DNA from 2 places in the Brachybacterium huguangmaarense genome. Region 1 is predicted to be linked to the other one. Evidence: riboswitches for the same ligand, from Rfam matches in the RefSeq annotation. Region 1 holds a riboswitch; the other holds the start of a gene.
The links. Region 1 has a riboswitch for thiamine pyrophosphate ahead of thiM (hydroxyethylthiazole kinase). Riboswitches for the same ligand answer to the same signal wherever they lie in the genome.
Positions count from the first base shown of each region.

Region 2: it holds a riboswitch for thiamine pyrophosphate, as region 1 does, so the genes downstream of both, BRM3_RS14335 (ECF transporter S component) here and thiM (hydroxyethylthiazole kinase) in region 1, are expected to answer to the same signal.

Region 1 covers NZ_CP107020.1:328,146-343,922, forward strand. Annotated here, with positions in the region: gene BRM3_RS01570 (prolyl oligopeptidase family serine peptidase) at 1-1,005, opposite strand, end outside; gene BRM3_RS01575 (glycoside hydrolase family 3 N-terminal domain-containing protein) at 1,187-2,383, shown strand; gene BRM3_RS01580 (thiaminase II/PqqC family protein) at 2,594-3,295, opposite strand; gene thiD (bifunctional hydroxymethylpyrimidine kinase/phosphomethylpyrimidine kinase) at 3,307-4,185, opposite strand; gene BRM3_RS01590 (thiamine phosphate synthase) at 4,217-4,966, opposite strand; gene thiM (hydroxyethylthiazole kinase) at 4,968-5,819, opposite strand; TPP riboswitch at 5,810-5,908, opposite strand; gene BRM3_RS01600 (hypothetical protein) at 5,985-6,869, shown strand; gene cls (cardiolipin synthase) at 6,882-8,369, opposite strand; gene BRM3_RS01610 (Bax inhibitor-1/YccA family protein) at 8,440-9,396, opposite strand; gene BRM3_RS01615 (amino acid ABC transporter ATP-binding protein) at 9,517-10,299, opposite strand; gene BRM3_RS01620 (amino acid ABC transporter permease) at 10,283-10,951, opposite strand; gene BRM3_RS01625 (transporter substrate-binding domain-containing protein) at 10,958-11,815, opposite strand; gene BRM3_RS01630 (trans-sulfuration enzyme family protein) at 11,846-12,979, opposite strand; gene BRM3_RS01635 (hypothetical protein) at 13,377-13,877, shown strand; gene BRM3_RS01640 (DinB family protein) at 13,958-14,710, opposite strand; gene BRM3_RS01645 (M23 family metallopeptidase) at 14,847-15,458, opposite strand; gene BRM3_RS01650 (MFS transporter) at 15,668-15,777, opposite strand, start outside.
Region 2 covers NZ_CP107020.1:3,103,357-3,119,133, reverse strand. Annotated here, with positions in the region: gene BRM3_RS14390 (ABC transporter transmembrane domain-containing protein) at 1-1,474, opposite strand, end outside; gene BRM3_RS14385 (mycothiol-dependent nitroreductase Rv2466c family protein) at 1,634-2,242, shown strand; gene BRM3_RS14380 (ribose-5-phosphate isomerase) at 2,301-2,768, shown strand; gene BRM3_RS14375 (Fpg/Nei family DNA glycosylase) at 2,761-3,816, shown strand; gene BRM3_RS14370 (TspO/MBR family protein) at 4,063-4,572, opposite strand; gene BRM3_RS14365 (alpha/beta hydrolase) at 4,663-5,751, shown strand; gene BRM3_RS14360 (GNAT family N-acetyltransferase) at 5,756-6,271, shown strand; gene BRM3_RS14355 (ankyrin repeat domain-containing protein) at 6,282-6,698, opposite strand; gene BRM3_RS14350 (MFS transporter) at 6,708-7,538, opposite strand; gene BRM3_RS14345 (ArsR/SmtB family transcription factor) at 7,531-8,205, opposite strand; gene BRM3_RS14340 (ATP-binding cassette domain-containing protein) at 8,245-10,374, opposite strand; gene BRM3_RS14335 (ECF transporter S component) at 10,371-10,997, opposite strand; TPP riboswitch at 11,077-11,182, opposite strand; gene BRM3_RS14330 (M13 family metallopeptidase) at 11,212-13,215, opposite strand; gene BRM3_RS14325 (hypothetical protein) at 13,274-14,083, opposite strand; gene BRM3_RS14320 (ADP-ribosylglycohydrolase family protein) at 14,208-15,308, shown strand; gene BRM3_RS14315 (endonuclease/exonuclease/phosphatase family protein) at 15,308-15,777, shown strand, end outside.

The DNA of each region.
Region 1 (15,777 bases):
CTCGAGGTCGCCGACGACGAGCGAGCCGGCCGGGTAGACGGCGTCCTCGACTGCCCAGTCGCTGCGCGGCAGGAAGTACACGAGGTCGCGGTGGGCGGTCGTCTCGAGGTCCCGCGGGACGTCGAGCGGCACGAGCTCGAGGGCGTCGGCGTGCTCGCCGGCCTCGCCCTCGGCCGGGGTCCCCGTGCGGGGACGGGCGAGAATCTCCTCGGAGTCGTAGAAGGCGCGCATCCGGATGATCCAGTCGCGCTCCCAGCCGGGGGTGGAGTCGTGGTGGGCGGCGGCGAGCATGTCGGTCCCGTCGGCCTCGAAGACGAGCTCGGCGTCGGCGAGCGCCTGGCCGCGGCGCCAGCGGCGCACCTGGCGCGCATACCCGGAGGTGGTCAGCGTGCCGTCGCCGAAGTCGGTCGACACCCACACGGTGTCCTCGTCGATCCAGGACATCGAGCCCTTGGCCTCGGGCCGCTCGAACGCGTGCTCGGAGGCGGGCACGAAGTCCTTGGCCTCGAGGTCGAACTCGCGCGTGACGTCGGCGTCGGAGCCGCCGTGGGAGAGGTTCACGAGGGCCCGGCGGTAGGGCTCGCCCTCGGCGGGGCGCAGGAGCTGGGCGCCGTGCCACACCCAGTCCTCGCCCTCGGTCTCGTTGAGGGCGTCGACGTCGAGCAGCACCTCCCAGACGGGGTCGTCGGTGCGGTAGGACTCGACGGTGGTCCGCCGCCACAGACCGCGCTCGTGCTCGGCGTCGGTCCAGACGTTGTAGAGGTGCTCGCCGCGCTTGACGACGGCGGGGATCCGGTCGGTCGCGTCGAGGATCGCGAGGATCTCGTCGCGCAGGGTCGCCGAGAGCCCGTCGGCGTCGATCTCGGCCTCGGCCCGGGCGTTGCGCTCGCGCACCCATGCCAGGGCGTCCTCACCCGTGACGTCCTCGAGCCACTGCCAGGGGTCGCTCGAGCCGTCGGGAGCGGGGAGCCCGGCGGGCGGGACGGGGGCGTTGTGCTCGGTCATCGGTCCAGGAGCTCCTTGTCGTGTCCAGCCGGGCCGCCGTGGGGCCCGTCGATCGCGGCGAGCCCCGCGGGCGCACCCGACGAGACCGCGTCCGTCTCCGGCGGCGGTGACGTCATGAGCCACCCTAGCGGGGGCGCCCGACAGCCCGCGGCGGGATTCCCGCCCGTGCCAGACTGGACGGATGCGTCGTCGAACCCTGCTGTCCGCGCTGGCCGCCGTCCCGACCGCGGCGGCGGCCGCCTCGTGCTCCGCCGGCTCCTCCGGCACCGCCTCGTCGTCGGCGTCCGCTGCGGGCTCCGCCTCGGACGGCGGGGGCGCTACGGCGAGCGCGAGCCCGACGCCCGATCGCCTCGCCGAGCTGGTCTCGTCGTTCGACGCCCGACAGCTCGCCGGTCAGCTCCTGTGGGTCGGCGTGCGGGCGGGCGACTCCCTCCCCGACGCGGCGTTCTCCGAGGCCCGTGCGGGCGGCATGTTCCTGCTCGGCACGTGGGAGTCGGCCGACGCGGTGCGTCATGTGCTCGACGGGGCACGGACCGCGGCCTCCGAGGCGGAGGCGGGCGTCGGCCCGCTCCTGGCCGTCGACCAGGAAGGCGGCAAGATCCGGATGCTGCGCGGCGACGCGGCGCGCCGCACGGCCTCGGCCGAGGACCTCGGCACGCAGGGCGTCGACGCCGTGCGCACGGCGTACGGGTCGATCGGCGAGGATCTCAGGACCCTCGGGATCGGGGTCGACCTGGCCCCCGTGGCCGACGTGGTGGACCCCGAGGTGGGCGAGGACAACGCTCCCATCGGTGCGCTCGGCCGCGGCTTCGGCACCGATCCCGCCGAGGTCGCCGCGTGCGTCGAGGCCGCCGTGGCCGCCCTGACGGGCGCCGGGGTGCAGGCCACGCTCAAGCACTTCCCGGGCCTGGGCCGCGTCACCGGCAACACCGACGTCTCGACCTCCGGGATCACCGACCGCGAGACCGACGCCGACTCGACGTCGCTCGAGGGCTTCCGCAGCGGCATCGCCGCCGGAGCCGGGATCGTCATGCTCTCGAGCGCCCGCTACCCGCGTCTCGACGCCGAGGCGCCCGCGATGTTCTCGCGCGCCATCGTCACCGACCTGCTGCGCAGCGACCTCGGCTTCTCGGGGCTCGCGGTCACCGACGACATCGGGGCCGCGGCCGCGGTCCAGGACGTGCCGGTCGGCGAGCGCGCGACGCGCTTCCTCGAGGCGGGCGGTGACGTCGTGCTGACGGCCGACCCCGGCCTCGCGAAAACGCTGGCCGACGCGATCGTGGCCTGGGCCCAGGCCGACGAGGCCCACGCCGAGCGGGTGCGCGAGTCGGTCACGCGGGTCCTCGCCGTCAAGGACGCGCTCGGCCTCCTGCCCTGACGGATTCGGGCCGGGCGGCGGGGGTTCTGCTGACAGCGGGCGTCTGTGGCTGGGCGAGCCCCTGCGGGCCCCGTCCGCCGTCCCGTTCAGCGTCTCCGAGGGATCCGCTGAGGCCGTGCTGCGGGAAAAGGTAGGCATATGGTCAGCCGACCCCTGTGGGGGCCTCGCCCGACCATATGGCTACCTTTTCCCGCAGGCGCGCGCCGGACCTCAGCGCGACCAGCTCTCTCCCGCAGCCGCCGAGGCCCAGAACAGCTCCTCGAACCGCGTCGCGTCGGCGAAGGCGCGCTCGACGCGGGCCAGCAGCGGCGCGTCGCATCCGGCGCCGACCCGCTCGAGCTCGGCGACGGCGCGGCGGGCGACGTCGACGAACGCGGGATCGCCGTACGCCGCGGCCCACGTCGCATAGGGATGGGCTCCGACGCCCGCGGCCTGTGCGGCCAGGCGCGTCCCCACCTCGGCGTACACCCAGTAGCAGGGCAGCACCGCGGCCACCCCCACCGGGTAGGGCTCGTAGGCGGCGGCCGCGAGCAGGGACGAGGCGTAGGCACGCGTCACGAGGGAGGCCTCGGGCTCGGTCTCGACGTGGGGCGCGAGGCGCTCGTCGGCGAGCAGGGCGGCGTGCAGGACGCCCTCCTCGGCGACGGCCTCCGCGACGCTCGCCGCCCACAGCCCGCTCGCGGCCGGGTCGTCGGCACGTGCCGCGAGCATCGCGAGGGCGCGCCGGTAGTCGGCGAGGTACAGGGTGTCCTGCTGGAGGTAGCGCACGAACGCCTCGGGGGCGAGGGTGCCGCTCGCGAGGGTGCGCAGGAACTCCAGCTCGTCGATGCGGGCGCGGGTCGCGGCGGTGGCGTCCCACAGCCGCCGGGTCACGGGGCCGACGGGCTCGATCGTGTCGAGGGCGTCGTCCATCGGGGGCTCCCTCAGTCCTCGGCGAGCGTGATGAGGTGGTTGACGGGCCCGTGGCCGGTCTCGGGGTGGCGCGAGAGCTCCCAGTCCACGGCGTTGTCGAGCGCGCTCGCGAGGAACTCACGGGCCGAGGCGATGACGGTGAGGTCGTCGTCCTGGGCGCCGCGGTCGCCGATCTCCCCGAGCTCGCCCGCGCGCGAGAACTCGGCGATGCGCGCGTACTGCGCCGCGATCGCGGAGGACAGGGTGCAGCCGGTCCCGTGAGTGTTGCGGGTGGGCACGCGGCGGCCGCGCAGCAGGTCGGTGCCGCCGGGGTGCACGACGACGTCGACCACCTCGTCGCCGCCGAGGTGGCCCCCCTTGAGGATCACGACGGGCACGCCGAGGGCATGCAGCCGCAGCGCCTGGGCACGCATCTCCTCGACGTCGGCGGCGACGGCCTCGCCGAGCAGATGCGCCGCCTCGGGCAGGTTCGGGGTGAGCACGTGGGCGAGCGGGAGCAGTCGTTCGCGCAGCGCCTGGGCCCCCTCCGCGGACAGCAGCGGGTCGCCGCTGCTCGCGACCATCACGGGATCGAGCACGATCGTGCCGAGGTCGGCGCCGCGGGCGCCGACGATGTCGGCGACCGCCTCCACGACGGCAGCGGTGCCGAGCATCCCGATCTTGGTCGCGTCGATGACGATGTCGTCGATGACGCTGTCCACCTGGGTGCGGACGAAGGCGGCGTCGACGTCGCGCACCTCCTGCACGCCCTGGGTGTTCTGGGCGACGAGCGCGGTGATTGCGCTCGTGCCGTACACCCCGAGCGCCGTGAAGGTCTTGAGGTCGGCCTGGATGCCGGCGCCGCCGCTGGGGTCGGTGCCGGCGATCGAGAGGGCTGTGGGCGGTCGCATGCGCGGATCCTTCGGTCGGTGAGGCGTGGCCTCAGCGGGTGGGGGCCGTCGGGTCCGACGGCTCGGGGAGGTGGTCATCCGGGCGACTGTCGCGCCCGGACCTCAGGGCCTCTCCCAGGGTGCGGGCGGCATCGGCCGGGGACGGGGCGACGGCGATCGCGGAGACGACGCAGATCCCGTCGATGCCGGTGGGGCCGAGGGCGTGCGCGAGCTCGACGTCGATGCCGCCGATGGCGACGGCGGCCGGGCGCGCCGCGGCCGCCTCGAGGGCTCGCACGCACGCGGCGACGCCGGCCACGCTGAGCGGGGCGGCCGCATCGGGCTTGGTGTCGGTGGCGCGGACCGGGCCGATGCCGAGCACGTCGGCGAGACCGGCGGTCACGGCCGCGGCCGCCTGCGCGGGCGTCGAGACCGAGAGCCCGAGCAGGAGGTCGTCGCCGAGCGCGCGGCGGGCCTCGACGGGGTCGGCGTCGTCCTGCCCGATGTGGAGGTGGCAGCCCTCGCCGACGGCGACGTCGACCCGGTCGTTGACGAACAGCCGGACCCTGCCCGCGGCCTCGGTCCCGACCGCGTCCGCGATCGCGGCGCGGCAGGCGCGGACGAGGCGCGCGATCTCGATCTCACCCGCGCGCTTGTCCCGCACCTGGATCGCGCCGGCGCCGCCCCGCACGGCCGCGGCCGCGATCGCGGGCACCCGGTCGGGGCCGCCCGAGAGGGCGGTGTCGGTCACGTGGTAGACGGTCCAGTCGGTGCGACGGGCCAGCTCGAGGGCCCCGCGCACCTCAGGACTCCTCGACGAGGACCGCGGCGACCACGTCGTCGGGCGCGAGGGCGCCGAGGGCGTCGAGCCAGGCCACGGCGAACGAGCCCGGCCCGGTCGCGCCGTGAGCGCCGCGGGACCCGGCCGCGGCCACGAGGGCGTGCGCGGCGACCACGGCGTCGTGCGGGTCCGCCGCCGGGCATGCGCCGAGCACCGCGGCGGTGATCGCGCCCAGCGCGCAGCCGGTGCCCGTCACGCGCGTCAGGAGAGGGTCGCCGCCCGTGATCCAGGTGGTGCGCCCCGCCGAGACGACGAGATCGCGCTCCCCCGACACGGCGACCACGCCACCGGTGTCCCGGGCGAGGGCGCGGGCGGCGTCGAGGGCGACGTCAGGCGTGGCGGTCGAGTCGGGCCCGCGGCCGCCGTCGCCGACGCCGCCGAGGGCGAGCACCTCCGAGGCGTTCGCCCGGATCGCGGTGGGGCCGATCGCGGTCAGGGTGTGCGCAAGGCGGGTGCGGACGGGCAGGCCGCCCACGGCGACGGGGTCGAGCACCCAGGGCGTCGCGCTCTCGGCCGCGGCGCGCGCGGCGCGCGGCATCGCCTCGACCTGATGCGGCGAGACGGTGCCGAGGTTGACGAGCACCCCGCTCGCGGCGGCCGCGAACAGCGGCGCCTCCTCGGGATGGTCGACCATGGCCGGCGAGGCGCCCGCCGCGAGCAGGGCGTTCGCCGTGATCTGCTGGACCACGGTGTTGGTGAGGCAGTGGACGAGCGGCGCGGCCTCGCGCACGCGGCCCAGGCAGGCGATCCATGGCGCCCCGGAGGACGGCGCGCCGGCGGACGGCAGGAGTGAGGCGGCGGACGATGCGTTCATCGTGACGATCCCTTCGCAGGTGCTGACCAGATCAGGTTCGACGGGTGTGCTCTCAGCCGTCCGGCGGGACGGCACCCCGTGTCACGTCCATGACCCTAGCAAGCGGGCGGGGGCTCAGGCGGCCTGTGCGAGAATCGGCGCCGGACACCGAGGAGGGGGCGCGACATGGCGGATCCGGAGCGGCACGACGAGCCGTCGGACCCCGGCCTGCCCGACTTCGCGACCCCGCCGCCTCGCACGCCCGCCCAGGCGCCCGTGCCCGACGAGCGTTCGCGCTCGCGGTCCCGCGCCATGATCCTCACCGTGATCGGCGCGAGCGTCGCGATCATCGCGATCGTCGCCCTGGTCCTGTCCCAGACCCTCTTCCGCGACGCCTTCGGCGACGACACCGACTACGCCGAGCCCGCGACGGGCACCGCGAGCGGCCAGTCGGAGTACGTCCCGGACCCCAACGACCCCGATCTCGCGCCGCCGCCGCCGATCTTCACGCAGGCGCCGACGTCGGACTGCACGGTGCTGCCGCAGCAGTCCACCTCCGCCCAGCCCGCCGGCAAGGTGCGCGGCGGGGGCCTGGAGTACACGCGCCCCTCGACGTGGACCTTCAACTGGGGCAGCGGGGACCTCGCCTACATGACCGACGCGGCCGGGTACGCGCGCAACGTCGAGGGCAGCTGGTACTCGGTCGTGAACGTGGGCCGCGTGACCTGGCCGCAGGCCGAGGGCGACTACCCCGGGGCCGAGCAGGCGGCCGTCACGATCTTCCAGTGCTACGTGACGTCGGCGGGCCTGATCGACTACTTCGGGGACACCCCCACCGTCACGGACTACCGCACCGAGGCCACCACGGTCGACGGCACGCCGGGGTGGATCGTGCAGGCCACCTACCACTTCGACGCCGGGCTCAAGACGACCGACGAGTCGCGCGTGACCTCGATCGTGGTCGACACCCCGGGCGGCCCGAGCGCCGTGGTCTCGGACGTCGCGGCCGACCACCCCGACCACATGCAGGAGCTCCAGGACATCCTGGACTCCCTGCAGGTCGTCGGCTGAGCCCCGCAGCGCTCACACGATCGAGGAGGCCATCCGGCAGATGTCGTCGAGCGAGCGCGCGAGGAACGGCCGGCGTCGCCAGGTCTCGAGGTCGAGCCGGGTGCTGCGCTCGCGGTAGACGGCCTCGACGTCGCGCATCTGCTGCATGAAGTCGCTGCCGCCGATCATGAGCGAGGACTCCATGTCGAGCAGGAACGAGCGGATGTCCATGTTGGACGAGCCGATCACGGTCACGAAGTCGTCGATCGTGACGTGCTTGGCGTGCAGGATGTAGGGCTCCTCGTAGAGCTGGATGCGCACGCCCGCGACGAGGAGCTCCTCGTAGTACGAGCGCTGGGCGTGGCCCACGAGGAACTGGTCGGCGGTCGAGGAGACGATCAGCTCGACGTCGACGCCGCGCCCGGCCGCGGTGATGAGCGCGTACAGCATCGACTCCGAGGGCACGAAGTACGGCGAGACCACGACGATCCGCTCGGCGGCGGAGTAGAAGAGCTGGTCGAACAGCAGCAGGTTGTTCTCGAGCACGAAGCCGGGACCCGAGGGCACGATCTGGCACTCGAGCTCGCCGGCCGTGTCGGGCTGCGGATGGACGAGCTCGGCCTCGGCGAGGATCTCGTCGGACTCGAAGTACCAGTCGGTCGCGAACAGCAGGTTCATCTCCGAGACGATGGGCCCGGTGATGCGGGCCATCGTCTCCTGCCACCGGAGGCCGCGACGGATGTTGGAGCGCTTGTCGTAGTCGCGCGAGATGACGTTCTGGCTGCCCAGCCATCCCACCTTCCCGTCGATCACGAGGATCTTGCGGTGGTTGCGCAGATCCGGGCGCTGGAAGGCGCCGTCGGCGAACGGCTTGATGGGCATCGCCGGGTAGTGCTCGATGCCGTGCTGGTCGAGGAAGCGCTGCATCGCCTTGTAGGGGCGACGGTGGCCCGCCGAGCCCCAGTAGTCGTAGAGCAGGCGGACCGTCACTCCGCGGTCCGCGGCCTCGCCGATGGCGCGGAAGAAGTCGGCGGTGACCGCGTCGAGGCCCATCGTGTAGAAGACCGCGTTGACGCTGCGTTCGGCCGTGCGGATGTCCCGCGCCATCTCCTCGATCGTCAGGTCGTAGTCGATGTGCAGGTCCACGGAGTTGTTGCCCGTGAGCGGGAAGGCGCCCAGGTTCCGGTTGAGGGCGACCGCGGACTGGAGCCAGCTGGGGCTGCCCTGATCGAGGTCGGAGTCGGGGATCTCCTCGGCACGCTCGTGCATGAGGCGGTTGACGAGCCGCTGCTTCTCACGGCGCTTGCGGGGCAGCTGCGCCTTGCCCAGCATGAGGTAGAGCGGGAAGCCGACGAGCGGGAAGACCATGATCGCGAGCAGCCAGGCGATCGCGGAGCCGGGGCGCCGATTGCGGGGCACCACGAAGACCGCGAGGACGCGCAGGGCCACGTCGATGACGAGCAGGATCGAGCTGGCCAGCGTGACCCCGTGCGCAGAGATCCAGTGCCAGGCGGCGTCCATCCCTGTCTCTCTCGTGCGGGAACGGGCCCGGTGCCTCGCGGCGCTCGGACCCGTTCCGGTGGATCTGATGTCAGTTGTTGCGGAGGATCGCGAGGATGCGCAGGATCTCCAGGTACATCCACACCAGGGTGACGGCCACACCGAAGGCGCAGCGCCAGGCCATGCGGCGCGGGACGCCGTTCTTCACGCCGTGGGTGATGTCCTCGAAGTCCATCACGAGCGAGTACGACGCGAGGACCACGGCGATCGCGCCGATCGCGAGGCCCAGCAGCCCGTCGCGCAGGCTCGTGCCGGTCGCGATCATGACCCCGATGTTGACGACGCCGAACACGAGGTAGCCGATCATCGCGATCATGAAGATCTTGGTCAGGCGCGGCGAGGTGCGCAGCACCCCGGCGCGGAACAGGACGAGCACCGTGCCGGCGACCGCGAGGGTGCCGCCGACGGCCTGCAGGGCGACGCTCGGGCCCGAGTAGGAGTAGTCGATGACGCCGGAGATGCCGCCGAGGAGCAGGCCCTCGAAGGCGGCGTAGGCGATCACGAGCGCGGGCGACGGGTTCTTCTTGAAGATGTTGACGAGGGCCAGGACCGTGCCGCCGAGGAGACCGATGAACATGGCGGTCGAGGCCAGGCCCACGCCCGCCACCTCGCCCTCGGAGCCGGCGACCGCGCCGAGCACGACCGGCAGCAGGGCGACCGCGAAGCCGACCACGATGATCGTGCCGAGCGTGGCCGTGATCGCGTTGAGGGCGTCGCGCATGGTCATGCGCCCGGTGTCGTAGCCGGTCGCGGCGGGACGGGCGTACAGCGCCTCGAGGTCGTCGCGGGAGGCGGGCGCCTGCTGCCCGTGGCCCGGCTGCGCCGGGTAGGGCTGTCCGTAGCCTCGCTGGGCGGGCGCCTGCTGGCCGTAGCCGGCCTGGCCGTAGCCGCCCTGCGACCGGTCGTCGACCTGGGAGCCGGAGAAGCCCGCATAGCCGCTGGATGTGAATGCTCGGTCTTTGCCGAACACGATGTTGTGGCGAGCCAAGGCTCCTCCTTAGGGGCCGGGACGTCAGGGAGCGCGTGCGGAGCGGCGGTCGTGCGACCGCGCCCCGGGCGTCTCCATCGTATCGGGAGGGCCTGATCCGTGCCTGGAGGGCGTGGGCGCTCAGACCGAGGCGACGACCTCGCGGAAGCGGCGCAGCCGCTCGTCGCTGCTCTCGAAGAAGTCGGCGGGGCCGCCGTCGAGCAGCACCTGCCCGTCCTCGAGGAACACGACCTTGTCGGCCACGCGGCGGGCGAAGGCGAGCGAGTGGGTGACGACCACGAGCGTGCGGTCCTCCTGGGCGAGGTCCGCGAGCACCTCGACCACCTCGGCGGCGAGCTCGGGGTCGAGCGCGGAGGTGGGCTCGTCGAACAGGAGCACGTCGGGCTCCATCGCGAGCGCCCGGGCGATCGCGACCCGCTGCTGCTGACCGCCCGAGAGGCGGTCCGGGTAGGCGTCGGCCTTGGCGGCGAGCCCGACCTTGGCCAGGAGCGTCCGTCCCAGCTCCTCCGCCTCGGCCCGCGGCAGGCCGCGCGTGCTGACCGGGGCGAGGGTCACGTTGCCGAGCGCCGTGAGGTGGGGGAACAGGTTGAACTGCTGGAAGACCATGGTCGAGCGGCCGCGCACGGCCCGCACGGTGCGCCCGGTCAGCCGTCCGCCGAGCGTCACGGCGCCGTCGCCGAAGTCGAGGGTGCCCGCATCGGGGCGTTCGAGCAGGTTGATCGAGCGCAGCAGCGTCGACTTGCCCGACCCGGACGGCCCGAGCAGCACGGTGGTCCTGCCGCGCGGGATCTCGAGGGACACGTCGTCGAGTGCCACGAGCGGCCCGAAGGTCTTGCGGATGCCGCGCAGCACGAGCGGCGGGCGCGCCCCGGCCGCGCCGGGGCTCTCAGGTCGTGCGGACATGGCGGGACACCCTCTTCTCGAGCCAGCCCTGCAGGATGCTCAGCAGGGACACGATGACCAGGTAGATCGCCGCGACCTCGACGTAGAGGATGAGCGGCTCGAAGGTCGAGGCGGCGATCTGCCGACCCACCTGGAACACGTCGACGATGGTGATGGCGAACACGAGCGACGTGCCCTTGACCAGGTCGATGAAGTCGTTGGTGAGCGGCGGCAGGGCGATCCGGAACCCCTGCGGCGCGACCACCCGGAAGAACGTCGCGCGGCGGGACAGGTTCAGGGTCTGGGCCGCCTCGAACTGACCGCGCGGGATCGACAGGATCGCGGCGCGGATCGCCTCGGAGGCGTAGGCGCCGGTGTTGAGCGCGAGCGTCACCACCGCGGCCGCGAAGGCCGGCAGCACGACGCCCACGTTGGGGAGGCCGAAGAACACGATGAACAGCTGCACCACGAGCGGGGTCCCGCGGAAGATCCACACGTACAGCCAGGCGATCCCGGCGAGCGGTCGCGGCCCGTACAGGCGCACGAGCGCGACCACCACCGCGAGCACGAGCGCGATCGCGAAGGAGAGCAGCGACAGCGGGACGGTGACCGAGATGGTCGCCTCCAGCAGGCGCGGCAGCGAGCCCACCCAGAGCTCGAGGGCGCGGACCATGCCCGATCAGCCCTGCGGGGTCAGGTCGGTGCCCACCCACTGTTGGTAGATCGCCGAGAGGGAGCCGTCAGACTTCATGCCGTCGAGGATCTCGTCGATCTTGGCCTGCAGGTCCTCCTGGCCCTTGGGCATGATCACGCCGACGACGGAGTCGGTGGGCAGCTCCTCGTCGAGCAGGCGGATGTTCGCGTCGGGCTGCTCCTGGAGGTAGGTCGTGAAGGAGACGAGGTCGTTGCCGATCGCGTCGGCGCGTTCCTGGACCACCAGCTCGACGCCCTCGGCGAAGCCCTGCACGGGCAGGATCTGGGCGCCGAGGTCGGTCATCGCCTGCGCCCAGTTGCTCGTCGCGGTCTGGGCGGCGGTGCGGCCCTTGACGTCGGCGAGGGTCTGGATGTCGGAGTCCTTGGCCACGGCGACCCGCCCCGACACCTTCGCGTACGGCTCGGAGAACAGGTACTTCTTCTCGCGCTCCTCGGTGATGCCGACGTTGTTGATGACGATGTCGTACTTGCCGACGTCGAGCCCCGCGATGAGGGAGTCCCACTCGGTCTCGATGAACTGGGGCGTCGCGCCGAGCCCCGAGGCGATGGCGTCGGCGATGTCCTTCTCGAAGCCGACGAGCGTGCCGGAGTCGTCGTGGTACGCGTACGGCTTGTAGGTGCCCTCGATCCCGATCCGGACCGTGCCGGAGGAGGTGATGGACGCCAGCAGGTCGTCCGTGGCGGCCGTCCCGCCGTCGCTCGCGACGCTGCCGTCCTCCGAGCGGTTCTGGCTCGGGCCGCATGCGGCGAGCAGGGCGGCGAGGGCGGCGGTGGAGCCGAGCGCGAGGGCGCCGCGGCGGGTGGGTCGGATCGACGAGGTCATGGGGACTCCTGGTGGGATGGGCGGAACGGCTCAGCGGGCGGCCGCGAGGGCCTGGTCGAGATCGGCGACGAGGTCGGCGACGGCCTCGATGCCCACGGACAGGCGCAGCAGCTCGTCGCCGATGCCGGCGGCGGCGCGGTCCTCGGGGGTCATCGCCTCGTGCGTCATCGTCGCGGGGCGGCAGATGAGCGACTCGACGCCGCCCAGGCTCACCGCGTAGGCAGGGAAGCGCAGGGCGCGCAGGAACGCGACGCGGTCCAGTCCCTCGGCGAGCTCGAAGGAGATCACAGCTCCCGGTCCGCTCGCCTGGCTCGCGTGCAGCACGGCCTCGGCCTCGCTGAAGGAGCCGGGGGTGAGCACGCGGGCCACGTCCTCGTGGGCGGCGAGGTGGGCGGCGATCTCGACGGCGCTGGCCTGCTGGCGCTCGAGGCGCAGCGGAAGGGTCTTGATGTCCTGGATCAGCCGGTAGGAGTCGAACGGGGAGAGCACGCCGCCGAGCGCCTTCTGGGCGAGCGCGAACGTCTCGGCGAGCTCGTCGTCGTCGGTCGTGACGGTGCCGGCCAGGAGGTCGGAGTGGCCGGCGAGGTACTTCGTGGCCGACTGGACGACCACGTCGGCGCCGAGCGCGAGCGGACGCTGGAGGACCGGGGTCATGAAGGTGTTGTCCACGACCACGAGGGCGCCGTGGGAGTGCGCGAGGTCGACGATGCGCCGCAGGTCGGTGATCCGCAGGGTCGGGTTGGCCGGGGTCTCGACGAACACCATGCGCGTGTGCTCGGTGAAGTCCGCGTCGGTCAGGTCCCCCAGGTCGGTCACGAAGCGCCCCGTGACGCCGCGGCCCGGGAAGACCTTGTCGACGAAGCGGTAGGTGCCGCCGTAGACGCTCGCGGACAGGATCACCTCGTCGCCGCCGGCGAGCAGCGAGAACGCCGCGCCGGTGGCCGCCATGCCCGAGGCGAACGCGAAGCCGTGCCGCGCGCCCTCGAGCGCCGCGATCACGGTCTCGAGCTGGGCGCGCGTGGGGTTGGAGCCGCGCTGGTAGGCGTAGGCGCCGTCCTCGGTCGCGGGGTCGAGCTCGAACGTCGAGGCGAGGTGGATCGGGGGAACCACGGCACCGTGCTCGTGATCGCGCAGAGCTTGCACGGCGATGGTGTCGATGTGCACGGGGAGTCCTCCTGAGGGGGTGCGGGCGGGATGCGCGGGGCGCTCGCACGAGCCTAAGGCTCAGCTTGGGCTCCTCATAAACACCGATGACGAAGTGTGACGGGGCCGGGGTGAGTCGGGGCGGCGCGGGCGCCCGCCAGCCACGCCGCCGCGCGCCGATGTCCGACGGCGGACCGCAGCGGTGACCGCACGGTCCGCAGCGGGGCTCCGGGGCGCGCGTCGCGCGGACGAGCGCGGGGTGCGGGTGCGGGTGCGGGTACGGCGGTGTCCGGCGGGAGTCCGGGCCGGTGGCGCCGATCACGACCGGGCCGGGGTGTGCACGGGTCTTCGCGAATGCCTCACGAGGCCTCCGCGGGCGCGCGGCGTGGCGCGCGCCCGCGTGCGTCAGGCTTGAGCCATGCCGTCGTCCGCCGTTCTCGAGCCCGTTCGTCCGCTCCACCACCTTCCCCGCCGCGATGCGACCGCGACCGGTGTGCTGCGCGCGCTGGGCACCGGGCCGATGCCCGTCGTCGCCGAGGCCTCCGTCGTCGCGAGCACACGCCTCGCGGCGGACGAGACCGCGCCGGCCTCGGCGGCGCCCGCTCCCGCCGAGAGCGTGCGCTCGCTGCGGCTGCGCGACCTGACCACGGGCGGTGCGGCCGCGGCGGGCTCGTGGACGCTCGCCGCGCATCTGGGCCTGCTCGGCACGGCGACCGGCACGTTCGTGGTCTCGGTCGTCTCCGCGATCCTCGTGGCGCTCGCGGCCGACTCCCTCACGGGTCTGCGCCGCATGCTGCTGAACACCGTGCGCCGGGCGCGCCAGGCCGGGGTGCACCGCACGCGCGGCCCGCGCTCGGCGGGCGGAGGAGGCGCGTCGCGCGACGCCCGCGAGGGCGCCGTCCCGCTCCTCCCCCGCTGACCGTCTCGGCCCGGTCTCCCCGCGGCCCTGGCCCGCACGGCGGCAGCTCCTGGCGGTCCCCGGAGGCTCAGGTCCTGGCGTCAGCGGTGGTCGAGCGCGACGAGGTCGCGCTCGGTGTAGCGGCGGTGCTCGATCTCCTCGCGGAGCACGACCCGGAGACAGCGACCCACCGTGTACTCCTGGTCGGGATACTCCGGGCTGGGCCGGCGCCCGCAGATCCGCCGGAACCCGTCGTCGTCGAGCTCCGCGATGACGCGTCCGACGACCGCCGCCCGCGCCTCGCGCGCCCGGAGCACCTCGTCCAGCGTGGGTCTGGCATCGAGCGTCAGGCCGAGCTCCGCCGCCTTCTCGGGCGGGTACCCCGAGTCGGGGTAGCCGAGCGGGTGATACGGCCGATCCTCCTCCAGCACGGCGCTGCCCACCCACGCGTCGCTGCAGAACAGCAGGTGGCGCTGGGTCTCGACGAAGGGCCACTCGTCGCCGACCCGCTGCTGCAGGAGCGCCTCGAGCAGCTGCCGGGCACGGCGCAGCGTGCCGGCCCACAGCTCGGCGACGTGGGGCCAGAGCCGCCGGCAGGCGTCGGGGGTCTCGGCCTCCCGCACGAGGACCCGCTCGAGATGCCGGCGGTCCAGCTCGCCCTCGACGTACGCGGTCACGTCCACGTCGTTGACCACGACGTGCCGCAGATCGCCGGAGACGGAGACGTCGTGCACGAGCGAGTCGACGATCTGCAGCCCCGTGACGTCGCAGTCACGGATCACCACGCCGTCGAGCCGGCATTGGACGAAGTGCGCCCCGCGGAAGGCCACGGAGCGGCGGAGCTCCTCGGGCATGGTGCCTCCTGGTCCGGTCGACGGCCGCCGCGAGGCACGGCTCGGCCCGCGGTCCCGGTGCAGTCCGCCGCCAGCAGTCCGGCGTCGGGCGGCGCCCGTCCGGTACCCGGACGCTAGCACCGACGCCGCGCGCGGCTCAGGCGCGGACGATCTCGCCGTCGCGCGGCAGCGTCCCTCCGAACGTCACGCGCACGGCGCGGGCGCGCTCGACCTCCCGGTCGTCGATCGCCTGGACGTGGACGTGGGGCTCGGTGCTGTTGCCCGAGTTGCCGCAGTCGCCGAGCAGGTCGCCGGTGGTCACCTGCTGGCCCGCGTGCACGCGGATGCTTCCCCGGCGCAGGTGACAGAGGGCGACGACGATGCCGCCGTGCTCGATCAGGACATGGTTCCCGGCGAGCGCGACCCATCCCGCGGCGGCCCGACGGTGCTGGGTCAGCGCGTAGCCGACCGACGGCAGCCCTCGATAGGCCGGATGATCCGGCTCGCCGCCGTGCGCCGCGACGACGACGCCGCCGAGAGGCGCCAGGTTCGGGCGCCCGAAGCCGGGGAACCTGTCGGCGGGCTCGGGCCGCACGAGCGAGCCGAGGGTGATCGGCGCCGTGCGTCCGTCCTCGGACGTCGGCACGAAGTCGATGGCGTAGCTCGAGGCGAGCATGCGCGTGCCGTGGCTCGGCACCCGGCTGGCCGGGCTGTACCGCGCGATCCAGCACCCGGTGAACGGGTACGCGATGTCGAGGGAGGCGGTCATCGTGCAGTCTCCTCGTCGCTCGGCGACGTCTCGCCGCGGGGCCCGCTCGGCCCCGCACGAGGCTCGACCTCGGTCCAGGCCACGATACGCATCGCGCGCACCGGGGCCTCGCCGCACACCCGCACAGGACGACGACACCTGCCGGCCGTGAGGCCGACAGGTGTCGTCGTGGAGGGCTCACCGTCCCGGCCGCGCCGGGGCCGGTCGTCTCAGCAGACGGCCGGGAGGGCGCCCGTCGTGACGGGGATGGCCCCGGTGATCGCGGGGATCGCCCCCGTGGTCGCGTGGAGGCGCTCGCCGCGTCGGGCGTCGGCCTCAC
Region 2 (15,777 bases), 460 kb from region 1:
CCAGGATCCGCGAGTCGAAGCCGTCGGGCAGGATGCGCAGCATGTCCTCGGCGCCCGCCGCGTGCAGCGCGGCGTCCGCCCAGGCGTCGTCGCTCCCGTCGGTCGCGGCGCCGCGCGGCACGCGCGTGGCGAGCTGGTCGCGCAGCGTGCCGTCGAACAGGTCCACGCGGTGCGGCTCGACCAGGAGGTCGGCGCGGGCCTCCTCGGGATCGAGGGAGGCCACGGCGCGCTCGCCGAGGCGGGCGCCGGGGGCGCCTCCCGTCACGACCTCGAGCAGGGCGTCGGCGTCGGCGAGGTCGCCGCACGCGACCGCGACCACGTGGCCGTCGGGGACCTCGAGGTCCACGCCCTCGAGGGTGCCGTGGTCGGCGTCGGCGATCCGCAGGCCGCCCGCGCCGGCGCGGCGCGGCGCCCGGCCCTCGGCGCCGCCCGAGGGGGTGAGCTCCTGCAGGCGCGGGTCGTCGACCGTCCAGCCGAGGTCGGCGAGCAGGTCGCGCACACGGCGGGCGGACGTCGAGATGCTCGCCCACCACACCGGCACACCGGACAGGCCCTGGAGCTGGCCCATGATCGAGCGGGTCACGCCGACCACGGCGATCAGGGTGCCGAGCGTCATCACCCCGCTCAGGGTGTGGCGGGCGGCGATCACGACGACGGCCGCGAGCATCACGGCGGTCACGAGCGTGGTGAGGCCGCTCGAGACCCCGGAGAAGCGGGCGTTGGTCAGGGCCGCCCGCAGGGCCGTGCGCGACTGCTCCCGATAGCGGGCCCGGGCGCGGGACTGCACGCCGAGGCCCTGCAGCACCCGCAGACCCTGCACGAGGTCGGTCGCGGTGGCCGCCGCCTCGGCCGCCTCGGACTGCTGGGCGTCGTAGCGGCGGGAGAGCACGGGGGAGACCACGCGGATCACGATGACCAGGGCGAGCAGGCCCAGGAAGAGGGTCAGGCCGAGCCACAGGTCCAGGATCGTGAACCAGACGGCGCAGCCGAGCACGACGGCGGAGGCGGGGAACGCCCACGGCAGCATGTCGAGGATGTCCGAGGCCTTGTCGGCGTCGGAGGTCGCGATCGAGAGCACCTCGCCCGCGGGGCGGTCCGCCGTGGACGACCGCGGGTCGAGCACCGCCGCGGTCGCGACCACGCGCAGGCGGTGGCGCTCGCGCATGCGCCCCTCCTGCGAGCGCAGGAACACGTCGACCCAGGTGAACATGCCCAGCACGCGCGCGGCGACGATCGCGAGGGCGCCGAGGACCGTGATCAGGAGGTCGCCCGCGATGATGCCGCGGTCGATGACGATGCCGAGGCCGATGGGCACGACGATCTCGATGCCCTCGGAGTAGATGGACAGGGGCAGCACGCGGATCAGCATCCGGCGGTTGGCGCGCACGATCGAGCGAAGGACCGAGCGGGAGGCGGCGTGCGCGGCGGCGGGATCAGGCGTCGCGGAGGAGGCGACGGGGAAGGGGGACGACACGCATCGATCCAATCGGTCCGATCGCCTCGGGCGCAACGCAATTGACGTGGTTCCGCTCACGCGCCCCGGGCGGCGGCCGTCCCGGTGACCGGTGACACAATGGACGACATCGACTGCACCCACCCTCCCGGCGCCCCGCGCCGGAGAACGGAGACGACGATGCCCGCTCAGGACGTCACGCTGTACTTCGACCCCATCTGCCCGTTCGCCTGGATGACGAGCCGCTGGTTGCTGCACGCCGCCGAGGTCCGCGACGTCAACCCCGTGTTCTCGGTCATGAGCCTCGCCGTGCTCAACGAGGGACGTGACCTCCCCGAGGACTACCGCCGCTCGATGGACGAGGCCTGGGGCCCCGCCCGCGTGGCCCTCAAGGTCGAGCAGTCGGCCTCCCAGGAGCAGCTCGCCGCGTTCTACACCGCCTTCGGCGAGGACTACCACGTGGGCGACTCGGGCGATCGTCGCGGGTCGACCGCGACCGCCCTGGCGACCGCCGGCCTGCCGGCCGAGTGGCTCGACGCGTACGACTCCGCGGACCTCGACGAGGACCTGCGCGCGGCCCAGCGCGCCGTGGTCGACATGGTGGGCGACGAGGTGGGCACGCCGGTCGTGTCCTTCGGCGAGGGCGTGGCCTACTTCGGTCCCGTCATCTCCCCGGCCCCCAAGGGCGAGCAGGCCGGGATCCTGTTCGACGCGCTCGCCGCGGCGACGACGGTCCCCGGCTTCTTCGAGCTCAAGCGCACGCGCGACCACGGCCCCGACTTCTCCTGATCACCTGGCCGCGGTCCGCCCCGGCGGGCCGCGGCCCGACCGCGAAAGGCATTTCGACATGCGTGTCCACATCGGCACCGACCACGCCGGCTTCGAGCTCAAGAACCGGCTCGTCGCCTCCCTCACCGCCAAGGGCCACGAGGTCACCGACCACGGCGCCCACGAGTACGACGCCGTCGACGACTACCCGCCGTTCTGCACGGCCGTCGGCGAGGGCGTCGTCGCCGACGCCGGCTCCCTCGGCATCGTGATCGGCGGCAGCGGCAACGGCGAGCAGATCGCGGCGAACAAGGTGAAGGGGGTGCGCGCCGCCCTCGTGTGGAACGAGGACACGGCGACCCTGGCCCGCCAGCACAACGACGCCAACGTCATCTCCGTGGGCGCCCGCCAGCACAGCGAGGACGAGCTCGAGCACCTGATCGACCTGTTCCTCGCGACGCCGTTCAGCGGCGACGAGCGCCACGTGCGGCGCATCGGCCTCATCGCCCGGTACGAGGAGACCGGCGGGTACGGGGCCCGTGCCTGAGGGGCACACCGTCCATCGCCTCGCCGACGCGTTCGAGCAGGGCTTCGGGGGTCGGCGGGTCCGGGTCTCGAGCCCGCAGGGCCGCTTCGCCGCCGAGGCCGAGCGCCTCGACGGGCAGGTGCTCGTGGAGGCCGAGGCGGTCGGCAAGCACCTGCTGCTCGGCTTCGCCCCCTCGGCGGACACGGCTCTGACCGATCCCGCCGTCTCGTTCGTGCACGTCCATCTGGGCCTGTACGGCTCGTGGACCTTCGCCGGCGACGCCGGCTTCGCGTCGGCCCCCGCGATCGGGGCGCCGCGACGCCGGGTCGGGGAGGTCGAGGGCGATCTCGACGTCGAGCAGGACTGGCGGCGTCTCGTGCCGCGCGCGACCGTGCGGGTGAGGATCGCCGGCCCCGACGGGCTCGCCGATCTGACGGGGCCCACCGCATGCGAGCTCTACGACGCCACGCAGCGCGAGGCGCTCCTCACGCGCCTGGGGCCCGACCCCCTGCGGCGCGACGCCGATCCGTCGCGCTTCGTGCAGAAGGTGCGACGCTCGCGCAGCGGCATCGGCGTGCTGCTCATGAACCAGGACGTGATCGCAGGGGCGGGCAACATCTACCGCGCCGAGGCCCTGTTCCGCGCCCGCCTCGACCCCTTCGTGCCGGGGGAGCACCTCACGGCCTCGCTCGTCGAGGGGATCTGGGAGGACCTGTCGGCGCTCATGGACTACGGCGCCCGCACCGGCCGGATCGTCACGACGGAGCCGGAGCACCGCGACATCGAGGCGCGCATCGTCGAACGCTCCCGCGGGACCCGGCAGAACGGCGACGACGATCCCGCGGTGGTGCCGCGCGAGAAGTCGTTCTACGTCTACCACCGTCAGACGCTGCCGTGCCGCCTGTGCGCGACGACCGTGCGCTCCGCCGAGCTCGCCGGGCGCACCGTGTTCTGGTGCCCCCGCTGCCAGAGCGTGCGCTCGCGCCGGGCCGTCTGGTCGCGCGAGCACCCCGCGGCCGCGTGGGCGCTCCCCGGCGAGGGCCTCGGGAGCGGGACGGCGGGGGACTGAGGCGACGGGGCGCCGATCGATATCGCCGGGCCCCCGGACGCTTCACCTGCGCGGACACATCGAGATCGCGTCTTCCGGCGGAATTCGACGACAATTCCGCCGGAAAGCGCGATCTCGATTCGCGTGGCCCTCGATCGGTGGAGGGCTCGGTCCGTGCGGCCCTCGATCCGTCGGGCCCGGTGAGGCGGGCTCGACGAGGCGCTGACCGGGCGGGACGGCCCGAGGGCCCCCGCGCCGTGTCGGGTCTCAGTCCTCGGGGTTGCGGGCCGAGATGGCCCCGCTCAGCGCGGTCGCGAACGCGCACCAGGCCGGGTAGGGCAGAAGGGCGAGGGCGTAGCGCCGCCGGGCCCGGCCGACGCGCCGCACCAGGCCGGCGCTCGAGAGGGTGAGCGCCGCGACGACGGGGACCGACAGCGCCACCTCGCGCCGGGCGAAGAACACCCAGCACCAGGCCGCGTTGAGCCCGAGGTTCACCGTCAGGGCACGCCAGAGCGCACGCCGCTCCTCCTCGGGCAGCTCGTCGAGGGCCGCGGCGCTCGTGGCGGCGATGTCGGCGTACAGCGCCGTCCAGGCGACCGGGAACGCCCAGCGGGGCGGGAAGAAGTCGGGCTTGTCGAGACGCTCGAACCAGTCGGAGTCGACGCCCTGCCGGGTCGCGACGGTGCCCGCGGCCGCCGCGGCGGCGGTGAGCAGGCCGGTCGGCACGAGGTGACGGGCGCGGGGCAGGAGCGAGCGGGACGGATGCGATCGGGACATGGGGGCCTCCTTCGGGAGCGGGGCGATCCGGCCGAGCATCGGGCCGAGGTGAGACGGATCGGCATGCCGGGCTCAGTAGGCTCTCGCCCCATGGACGATGCCCCGACGCTACCCTCCCTCCCCGAGCCCGAGCCCGAGCCCGCACCCCTCCTCGAGGAGGGCATGCTCGACGTCGGCGACGGCCAGCGTCTGCACTACGAGGTCTCCGGCGCCCCCGACGGCGTCCCCGCCCTCTATCTGCACGGCGGTCCCGGCGGCCGCCTCACGAGCGGGTATCGCCGCAAGGCTCCCGCGGAGCGCTGCCGGATCATCGGCTTCTCCCAGCGCGGCGCGGGTCTCAGCACCCCGAGCGCCGCAGAGGAGGGCGTCGACCTCGCCGTCCACACCACGGCGCACCTGATCGCGGACATCGAGCGACTGCGCGAGGCCCTCGGGGTCGAGGCGTGGATCGTGCAGGGCGTCTCGTGGGGCTCGACCCTCGCGATCGCCTACGCCCAGGCCCACCCCGATCGCGTGCTCGGGATCGTGCTGATGGCCGTCACGAGCACGTCGCGCCGCGAGGTCGACTGGATCACCGAGGACGTCGGGGCGATCTACCCCGAGGCCTGGGACGCCTTCGCCGCGTTCGCCGAGCGGCACGGGGAGTTCGACCGCCACGACCGCTCCCCGGGACGGGTGCGGATCGTCGAGGCGTACCGGCGTCTGCTCACATGCGGCGACCGCGACCTCGAGGAGAGGGCCGCGGCTGCATGGATGGCCTGGGAGGACGAGCACATCCGGATCGGCACCGGCGACGTGCGCGGCCCCGCCCGCCCCGCCGAGAGCCTGTCCGAGCAGGAGCGGCGCTTCGCCCTCGGCTTCGCCCGGCTGGTCACCCACTACTGGGCCCACGACGGCTTCGGGCCCGAGGGCGGCCTGCTCTCCCGCATGGATCGGATCGGCCACCTCCCGGGCGTGCTGATCCACGGTCGGCGCGACGTCTCCGGCCCGCTCGTCACCGCCTGGGAGCTGCATCGCGCATGGCCCGCGAGCCGCCTCGTGGTGGTCGAGGACGAGGGGCACGGCGGTCCGCGCATGGTCGCGGCGTGGCGCGCAGCCATGGAGGACTTCGCCCGGACGCTCTCGGCGTCCGGGACGCAGACCGGGGCCGAGGGGACCGGTCGACGCGCCGTAGGGTGAGCAGGTGCCCAGCTCCGAGCCCCGTGCCAGTCATCCGTCCGCCGTGCCGTCCGAGATCGTGGTGCGTCGCGCCCCGCTGCGCGAGATCGACCCGCGCACGCTCTACCGCATCCTGCAGCTGCGCGAGCGCGTCTTCACCATGGAGCAGCACGCGACGGACGAGGATCTCGACGGGCGCGAGCTCGAGGACACGACGATCCTGGTCTGGCTCGAGGAGCGGACGTCCGAAGGCGGCGACGGGACCGGACGCGTGATCGCCCAGGCGCGGGTCCTCGCCGACCGTGACGCGATGCGGATCGGTCGCGTCGTGGTCGCGGGGGACCGGCGCCGCGGCGGGGCGGGCCGACGCGTCATGCAGGCCGCCCTCGACGTCTGCCGCGAGCAGGGCCCCGGGCTCGAGATCCGCATCGACGCCCAGGCGTACCTCGAGCAGTGGTACGGCTCGATGGGCTTCGAGACGGTCGGCGGCATCTTCCTCGAGGCCGGCATCGAGCACGTCGCGATGGTGCTGCGCCCCTGAGGGGCCCCGGTCACGGTCGGGCGCGACGCTCCTCGATCATCGCCGCGATGGCCTCGCGCCCGAAGAAGGCGGCGGTCTCCCGTCCGCTCGGCGTGCCGAGCTCGGGATCCGCGCCCGCGTCGAGCAGCACCCGTGCCACCGCGTCGTACCCCTTGAAGGCGGCCCCGGCGAGAGGGCTCTGGCCGCGGTCGTTGAGCTGGTCCACGTCCGCTCCGCGCTCGGCGAGAGCCCTCACGAGCTCCGGGTGGTCGTGGTAGGCCGCGAGCATGAGCAGCGAGTTGCCGTCGGCGTCGCGCATCGTGGCGGGCGCCCCGGCGTCGAGATAGGGCAGGACTCCGGCGGCGTCGCCGCGGCGGCACGCGTCGAACAGGGAGTGCGCGAGGGCCACGGCATCGTCGTCTGCGGGGGAGGCGTTGTTCGAGGTCACCGACCCAGGCTAGCGACAGCATCCTGCGACGGCGCACAGGCGGCGCCCGCCGGCAGACCGCCGACCGCTCAGCTGGCGGCGAACCGGCCCGTCCCGGGATCGGTGGTCGCGGCGTCGGACGGGCCCACCGGGGAGATCGGCCACGGGGTGATGCGCGCACGCCGGGCGGTGACGGCGATCAGGACCACGGCGGCGGCCGCGCATCCGGCGGCGCTGAGCGCGAGGATGGCCTGGTAGGGCCAGGCGGCGACGAGGACGGCGCCGGCGGCGATGGAGGCGGTGGTGGGCACGGAGGCGAGCATGTCGTAGCCGGCGGCGGCACGTCCCATCACCGCGTTCGGGGTGCGGCGCTGGAGGAGCGTGACGTAACAGGCCGGCGCCGATGATGGGCCCGATCAGCCGCAGGGCCTGCTTGACCGTGGCCAGCAGGCCGTTGACGGGGCCGACCTGGTCGATCGGGAGCGTCGCCTGCACGTGACCGGTCATGGCGGCGTTGAAGATGATGGTGCTGAGGCCGTACCACATCGCGACCGCGAACAGCAGCCACAGCCGGTCGGGCCCGTCGACGAACCACAGGGTGCAGACGACCGCGGCGCTGATCAGCTTGACGGTGATCATGACCGTCCGGCGGGGCAGGCGGTCGACGAGGACTCCGGCGAGAGGGGCGAGCAGCCCGGGCGCCGCCATGGCGAGCACGGTCATGCCGGCGATGGCGTTGCTGCCGGTCAGGGTCTTGGCCCAGATGCCGAAGACCAGCAGCAGCGTCCAGTCGCCGAACATGGACAGGGTCTGACTGGCGAGCAGGAGGCGGACGTCGCGACGCCGCAAGACCTCACGCATGGGTCTGTCCGTCACCGCCCGGCGCCTCCGCGGCCGGCTCATCGTCCGTGGTCGGGCCCTCGGCTGCGTGCCGGTCGGGACGGGGCATCAGGTAGGCGAGGACGTCGACGACCCGGGACCCCTCCGGCGCCTCCCCGGCGAAGGTGCGCTGCTGCAGCGGGGCGAGGAGTGCGGCGATGGAGGATGACAGACCCTGCAGCTCGGCCTCGGTCATCCGGATCGACCAGGACGACGAGGACGCGGACGTCCGCCACGGCTCGCTCGACCGGTGCTGCTGGTACGCGCGGATGCGGTCGATCTTGCCGGCCTCGACGACGGCCTCGAGGGCCTCTGCGGCCGACCGTTCGGCGGGGCTGTCCCCGGCGTCGATCCGGGTGCCGAGCGCGACCCACCGCCACGGACGGCTGCGGCCGTGACCGCCCTCGGCCTCCTCGACGAACCCGAACCGCGCCAGCTGGCGCAGGTGGTACGAGCAGGACGCCGCCGAGTCGCCGAGGGCCGCGGCGCACTCGCTCGCGGTCAACGGTCCCTCGGCGATCAGCAGGTCCATGATCTGCAGCCGGCGCGGATGCGCCAGCGCCCGCAGCTGATCGGGGCGCTGCAGGCTCCGCAGCGGCAGGCCGTGGTCCTCGACGATGGCAGGCGGGGCGGGAGGGCGAGTCGACATGTATCGAAAGATATCTTTCGAAAGAGACCTTTTCAAGCCTTAGCCGACGAGAGCGCGGGCGATCCAGGGCCAGACGAGAAGGACGAGACCGACCGCGCCGCCCACCGCATCGGCCGCGGTGAAGGGGCTCGGCATCGCCCAGGTGCGGGTGTGGGCGGTCGCGAAGCCGCGCGCATCCATCGCGATCGCCTGCACGGTCGCCGAGCGGATCGCGGTCACGAGCATGCCGAGCGTGGCCGAGGCGTAGGGGCGCAGGCTCCATCGCGGGGCGAGGCCGCGCAGCCGTCGCGCCTCCATGAGGATCCTCCAGCTGCGACGGAAGGTGCTGAGATGGGCCAACCCCGCCGTCGAGCCGACCACGATGCGCGCGGGCAGATGCGCCCGTTGGCCCAGGGCGTCGCCGAGCCGGGTGGGGTCGAGGCTGCCGAGCATGAGCACGCCGGGCAGCACGAGCGCCCCGATCCGCAGGGCCTCCCGGGCGGCGAGCTCCCAGGCAGCGGCGCTCCCGATCGAGGCGGGGGACAGCAGCACGACCGACCACGCGACCGTCGCCATCGCGAGCACGGTCGGCAGGACCCGGGGCGCGGCGGCGCGCAGCGAGCGGACGGCCAGCGGCGCGAGCACCACGATGGGCGCCATCACGAGCGCGCCCACGGCGGGGGAGTCGACCGCGAACGAGCCGATCATCGCGAGCAGCCCGATCGCGAGCATCGTGAGCTGGTTGAGCCGCGCCGCCGGCGCCGCCCGGCGGCGCAGGCGCGCGGGCTGTGCCGCGGGTCCTCCCGCCAGCTCGACGCGCTGGTCGGCGCGCGCGGCCAGGACGGGGTCGTGGGTCGCGGCGACGACCGTGCAGCCCTGCGCGCGGGCGGTGTCGAGGAGATCGAGGACCGCCGCCGCGCGTCGGGCGTCGAGCCCGACCGTCGGCTCGTCGAGCACGAGCAGCGCGGGCTGCGCGGCGAGCGCCGCCGCGATCGCGAGGCGGCGCTGCTCCCCGCCCGAGAGGGTGAACGGGTTGGCGCCGGCCAGGGCCGCCAGGTCGGTCGCGGCGAGCAGCCGGTCGGCGATCGAGGCATCGGACACCCAGAGCGAGGCGAGGATCTCCTCGCGCACGGTGCCGGCCACGAAGGAGTGCTCGGGGTTCTGGGGCACCATCGCCCGCCGCCGGGCCTCGGGGCGACGCACCGTCCCGCCGGCCGGCTCGTCGAGGCCGACGACGAGGCGCAGCAGGGTCGACTTCCCGGCGCCGCTCGGCCCCGTGATCGCGACCAGCGCGCCGGGCGGGGCGTGCAGCTCGAGATGCTCGGCCAGGAGGCGGCCGGTGCCGTCGGGATGCACGACCGCGACGTCCTCGAGCGCGAGCACCTCGGCGACGTCGGCGTCCCCGGCCGTCGCCGGCTCGGCGACCGTCGCCTGCGCAGCGGCCGTCTCCTGCGCAGCGGCCGTCGCCGGGGCGGGCAGCTCGAGCCCGGCCGCGAGCAGCGTCTCGCGCTGCTCGGCGAGCAGGGTGCGGGGATCGCCGTCGGCGAGGATCCGGGCCTGGGGGCCCAGCACGAGCAGCCGGTCGGCCAGATCGAGCCACGGCTCGACGCGGTGCTCGGCGATCACGACCGTGCGCTCGCGGGCGAGGGTCGCGACGGCCTCCCGGACCTCGTGCGCGCTCGCCGGGTCGAGCATCGAGACCGGCTCGTCGAGCAGCAGCACCTCGGGGTCGAGGGCGAGGGCGCCGCTCAGGGAGACGCGCTGGAGCTGGCCGCCCGAGGTCTCGAGCGGGCCGGCCGCCTCGTCGACGTCGGGGACGAGGTCGGCGAGCACTCCGTGCACCCGCTCCCAGATCTCCGCTCGCGGCACCGACCGGTTCTCCGGGCCGAAGGCGACGTCACGGCCGACGGTCTCGGCCACGACCGTGTGCTCGGGCTGCTGCAGGACCAGGCCGCGCCGAGCCGAGCCGTCGACCCGCCCGCTCAGGTCCCCGGACTCGTCGTCGAGCAGCCCCGCGAGCGCGAGCAGGACCGTCGACTTGCCGCTGCCGCTCGCCCCGGCCAGCAGCACGGTGCTGCCGGGCTCGAGGCGCAGGTCGAGGTGGTCGATCGTGGGCAGCCGACGGCCGGCGGGGCGCCAGCTGAGGTCATGGACCTCGAGCGCCCCGCCGACGCGTGCACGGGTCGTCACACGAGGTCCCGTGCCGCCCGCTCCCGCCCGATGGGGAAGGCGTTCAGGACGCCCGTCCGGGCGAGCAGGCGCCCGAGGGGGAGGCAGACGAGGGGGCTGATCACGGCTCCCGAGAGCGCCATGAGCGCGAGGTAGACGAGCTTCCAGGACAGCGCCCAGGACACGGCGCTCGTCGCGAAGGCCTCGTAGACCCACTCGAGTCCGGCCGCGACCACCCCCGCGAGGGCGAGGGCGCCGATGCCGAAGCGCCGGTACGCGAGCAGCGCCAGGCCGATCTCGACCCCGAGGCCCTGGGCGAGGCCCGAAATCATCGTCGTGTACCCCCACTGGTTGCCGATCAGCATCTCCACGAAGGAGGCGATGAGCTCGGCCAGCAGGGCCGCGCCGGGGCGGCGCACGATCAGGCCCGCCAGGATCGCCGGCAGGAACCAGACGCCCGCGAGGACCCCGGCGGCGGGCGCGAAGGCCGCCGTGATCGAGTTGATCGGGTAGTAGAGGTAGTTCAGGCCCAGGAACACGACGCCCATCGCGATCCCGATCGTGACCGTGACGGTGACGTCCACGGTGCGGAACCCGCGCCGGCGGTCCGTCCTCTCGTGCGGTGTGGCCTTCGTCGTCGTCATCATGTGCTCCTTCCGTCGAGGAAGGGTCGTGACGCGACGCCGACGGCGGGCGCGAGAGCCCGCCGCCATGCGGCGCGTCACGAGAGAAATCCCGACTCCCTACGCCGGTGCAAACCGGATCAGGTTCGAGGGTCTGCGCCGTTCGCGCACTCTCAGCACCCCGTGGTGCTCCCCTGTCAGTGGATGACGAGGACCACCCTACCGCCCGCGGGCCTCACCAGATGCGGACCCGGCGTTCGGGTGCGAGGTACATCGCGTCACCCTCGGTCACGTCGAACGCCTCGTAGAACGCGTCGATGTGCGCGGCCGGCACGTTGCAGCGGAACTCGGCGGGGGAGTGCGGGTCGGTCGCCAGGCGCCGGATCGACTCCTGGGGCCGGTTCTTGCCGCGCCACACCGTGGCCCACGACCAGAACAGGCGCTGCAGACCGGTCATGCCGTCGAGCACGGGCGGCTCCTCGCCCTCGAAGTGCGAGAGGTAGGCGGCGACGGCGATCGACAGGCCGCCCAGGTCGCCGATGTTCTCGCCGATCGTGAGGGCGCCCGAGACGTGGTGGGTGTCGTCGAGCTCGCGCGGCGAGAGCGCCGAGTACTGCTCGATGAGCGCCGCCGTGCGCTTCTCGAACTCGCGACGGTCCTCCTCGGTCCACCACGAGCGCAGGTTCCCGTCCCCGTCGTACTTCGAGCCCTGGTCGTCGAAGCCGTGCCCGATCTCGTGGCCGATGACCGCGCCGATGCCGCCGAAGTTCACGGCGTCCTCCGCGTCGGCGTCGAAGAACGGGGGCTGCAGGATCGCGGCCGGGAACACGATCTCGTTGGCGCCGGGGTTGTAGTAGGCGTTGACGGTCTGCGGCGTCATGTGCCACTCGTACGGGTCGATCGGGCCGCCGACCTTGCCGAACTCGTAGGCGGCGTCGAAGCGCCGGCTCGCGCGCACCGAGGCGACGAGGTCGGCGGGGTCGACCACGAGTCCGTCGTAGCTGCGCCACTGCTCCGGGTAGCCGATCTTGGGGGTGAAGCGCTCGAGCTTCTCGAGCGCCTTGTCCCGCGTGGCCGGCGTCATCCAGTCGAGCGAGGAGATGGACGTGCGGTAGGCGGCGAGCAGGGAGTCCACGAGACCCTGCATGCGCTCCTTGTGCGAGGCCGGGAAGTGGCGCTCGACGTACTCGCGGCCCACGTCGAAGCCGACGGCGCCCTCGACGAACGCGACCCCGCGCTTCCAGCGCTCGCGCAGCTCCTCGGCGCCGGACAGCACGCGGCCGCTGAAGTCGAACTCGGCCTCCACGAAGTCCGAGGACAGGTACGGCGCGTACGCGGAGACCGTGTGCAGCGCGAGCCACGTGCGCAGCACGGGCAGCGGCTCGTCGGCGAACAGGGGAGCGGCGCCCGCGAGGAACTCAGGCTGGCCGACGTTGACGACCTCGAAGGCCGAGGCCGCGGCGCCCGTGCCCTCGATGTACGCGTTCCAGTCGAGTCCCGGTGCGGCCTCGCGCAGCTCGGCACGGCCCATGGGGTTGTCGGACTTCTCGGAGTCGCGCAGCCGCACGACGTCCACGTGCGTGCCGGCCAGACGCGTCTCGAGGTCCATGACCGCGCGGGCCTGGGCGGTGGCGTCCCCGTCGACGAGGCCGTCGCGGCCGGGCAGGGCGGCGAGCTGGGCGAGGCGGCCCAGATGGGTCACGTAGGCCTCGCGGATCTCGGCGTACCGGTCCTCGCGGTAGTAGGACTCGTCGGGCAGCCCCAGGCCGCCCTGGTGCAGCTTGACCTGGTAGCGCGTCGAGTCGCGGTCGTCCGTCCACACGTACGCGTGGATCAGGGAGGTGCCGGCGTCGGGCGACGCCATCGCCCGGGTCAGCGCGGTGTGGTCGGACAGGGCGACGATCTCGTCCAGGAGCGGCTCGAGCGGGGCGCGACCGGCGCCCTCGATCGCCTCGGTGTCCATGAACAGCCGGTAGAGCGCGCCGATCCGCTCGGTGGGCGTGGACGGGTCGGCGGGGACCTCGGCGCTCGCCGCGTCCTCGACGATCTCGCGGACCTGGCTCTCGGACAGGTCGCGCAGGCGCCGGAACTCGCCGTCGCTCGACCGGTCGGCGGGCATCACGTGGTCGCGCAGCCACGCGCCGTTGACGTGCCCGAACAGGTCGTCCTGGAGGCGCTGGGAGTCATCGACCCCGGAGCGGTCGAGGCCGGCGGCGAGAGTGGTGTCATCAGAGGACATGGGCGGAGGGTCCTTCCAGAGGGGCGGAGCGAGGGGGCGACGGAGAGGCCGGGACGGCTCAGACCGAGAGCGAGGCCAGCAGGGCGAGGGCCGCGGTGAGCAGACCGATGCCCAGGGGCGCGAAGGCCCAGGCGGAGTGCAGACGGTCCGAGGGCGCCCGCCGCACGAGCATGAGGGTCGACAGGCCCGAGGCGATCGACAGCACGATGGTCGCGACGGCCATCACGGGCGCGGCGGTGATGAGCACCGTCGCCCCGATCTGGAACAGGACGAGACCCACCACGTCGAGCAGGCGCATGACCATCGTGCGGCCCACCGAGACCTTCTCGAGCAGGAGCGTCGCGACCATCTCCTGGGACCAGTCCGACGGGCTCGCGATGCGACGCCGCGAGGAGACCAGCTGGGCGGTGGTCAGAGCGACCCAGACGACGGCGCAGCCCACGCCGATCCACAGCCCGATGGGGCCGTGGGGCTGGGCCGGCCACAGCACGAGCGCCCACAGCACGACGGCCAGGCGCAGGATCTCGTCGAGCACCGAGCGGGCCGTGACGAGCGCGGGATGGACCGACAGGCGCCGGTCCCCGCGCTGGACGACGAGGCCGGTGACGACGAGGGACGCGAGCTGGAGACCGCCGAGCACGAGGCCCAGCAGGGCCACGAGCGGCGTCGACGGGGTCGAGGCGAGCGCCGCCAGGACCACGATCACGCCGAAGGCCGGGACCACGAGCGCGAGGATCGAGAAGCCGCGGACGAGCCCGGTGACGATGTCGGACCCGGTCGGGCCGTGATCGTGACCCGTGTGGTCGTGGGGATCGCTGCCGCACGCGTCCGGATCGGCGGCGGGCGAGGGGGTGGATGTCGTCGACATGGGGCTCCTTCGTTGCCGCTCCAGCCTACCGGGGCGCCCCGGCATCCCCCTGGAGGCGGTCCGGGCGTCCGGCCGGTGCGCGGTCGTGGCTGTGGCATGCGCCGATGTGTGGAACGATGACCCGGTGGGCGAGATCCAGGGTCGCGGGGATGCGGCGGCAGACGTGCGCGCGCAGCGTGCCCGGGCGGTGGGCTGCGTGGTCGCGGCGGCCACCGGCGACGCCCTCGGCGCGCCGTACGAGTTCCAGGCGCCGATCCCCGCCTCCGACGACGTCGCGATGACCGGCGGCGGCATCCTCGGCTGGGAGGTCGGCGAGTGGACCGACGACACCTCCATGGCGATCGTGCTGCTCGAGGCCGCCGCCTCGACCCCGGACGGGCATGACCTGCGCGTCGAGTCCACCCTCGACCAGGTGGCCCGCGAATGGTATTCGTGGTCCAAGGGCACCCCGGACATCGGCACCCTCACCTCGCACGTCGTCGAGCGCGCCGCGGACGCCGCGCAGGCGGCGGGACGCTCGGTGCCCCGCGCCCAGGACTTCCGGGCCGCGGCGATCGCGGTGCACGAGGAGTCGACCCAGAACGCCGGCAACGGCTCCCTCATGCGCACCCATGTGGTGGCCCTGCCCTACCTCGACCGCGACGACGACGTGCTGCACGAGGCGGTCCTCGAGATCTGTCGGCTCACCCACTACGGCGAGGAGGTCGAGGAGGCGTGCGTGCTGTGGACCTTCGCGGTCCGCCACGCCATCCTCACCGGTCGGCTCGACATCCGCGTGGGACTGGTGCGCCTGAGCCCCGAGCGCGCCGAGCTGTGGGCCCAGCGCATCGAGGAGGCCGAGGCGGCGCCGCCCGCGACCTTCGGACGCAACGGCTGGGTCGTGCACGCCTTCCAGGCCGCGTGGTCCGCGATCCATCGGGCCTGCCCCACGATCCCCGAGGGCAAGTTCGCCCAGCGCACCGCGATGACCGACACGCTCGACGGCGCCGTGCGCGCCGGCTACGACACCGACACGGTGGCCTGCATCGCCGGCGGCCTGCTCGGCGCGGCGCTCGGCCACAAGTCCGTCCTGCCCGAGTGGCGCCGCGCCCTGTTCGGATGGCCCGGCTACGAGGTCAGCGAGCTCGCGAACCTCGCCGAGCGCGTCGTCGACCTCCCCGTCCCCGCGTCCCTCCCCGAGGCCCCCGTCGTGCTCGAGGGCGAGCCGCCGCTCGCCGCGCTCTGATGGACGAGCCCGCCGCGCCCCTCGTGCCGGAGGCCGCCGCGCCCCGGCGCACGCTGCGCATCCTGAGCTGGAACATCTGCGAGCTGCGAGGAGACCTCGGCGCCCTCGTGGCCGCCATCGGCGACATCGCCCCCGACATCCTGCTCGTGCAGGAGGCTCCCCGGCTCGTGCTGCCGCAGACCCGTCTGGACTGGTTCGCCCGACGCATCGGCCGTCGCGTCCTGGTCGGCGGACGCTTCGGACGCGGGCTCGCGATCCTCGCGACCGACGAGGTCGCGCGCCAGCTGGTGCGGTCGGGCATGCACCGGGTGTCCCAGCGCATCACGGACGGCAAGTCCACCTATCCCCGCGGGGTGGCGGCGGTGCGGCTGTCGACCGGTCCCGGCGCCGAGCTCGTCGTCTCGTGCATCCACTTCGCCCTCCAGGAGGACAACCGGATCGTGCATGCACGCCACGTGCAGGAGCTCGT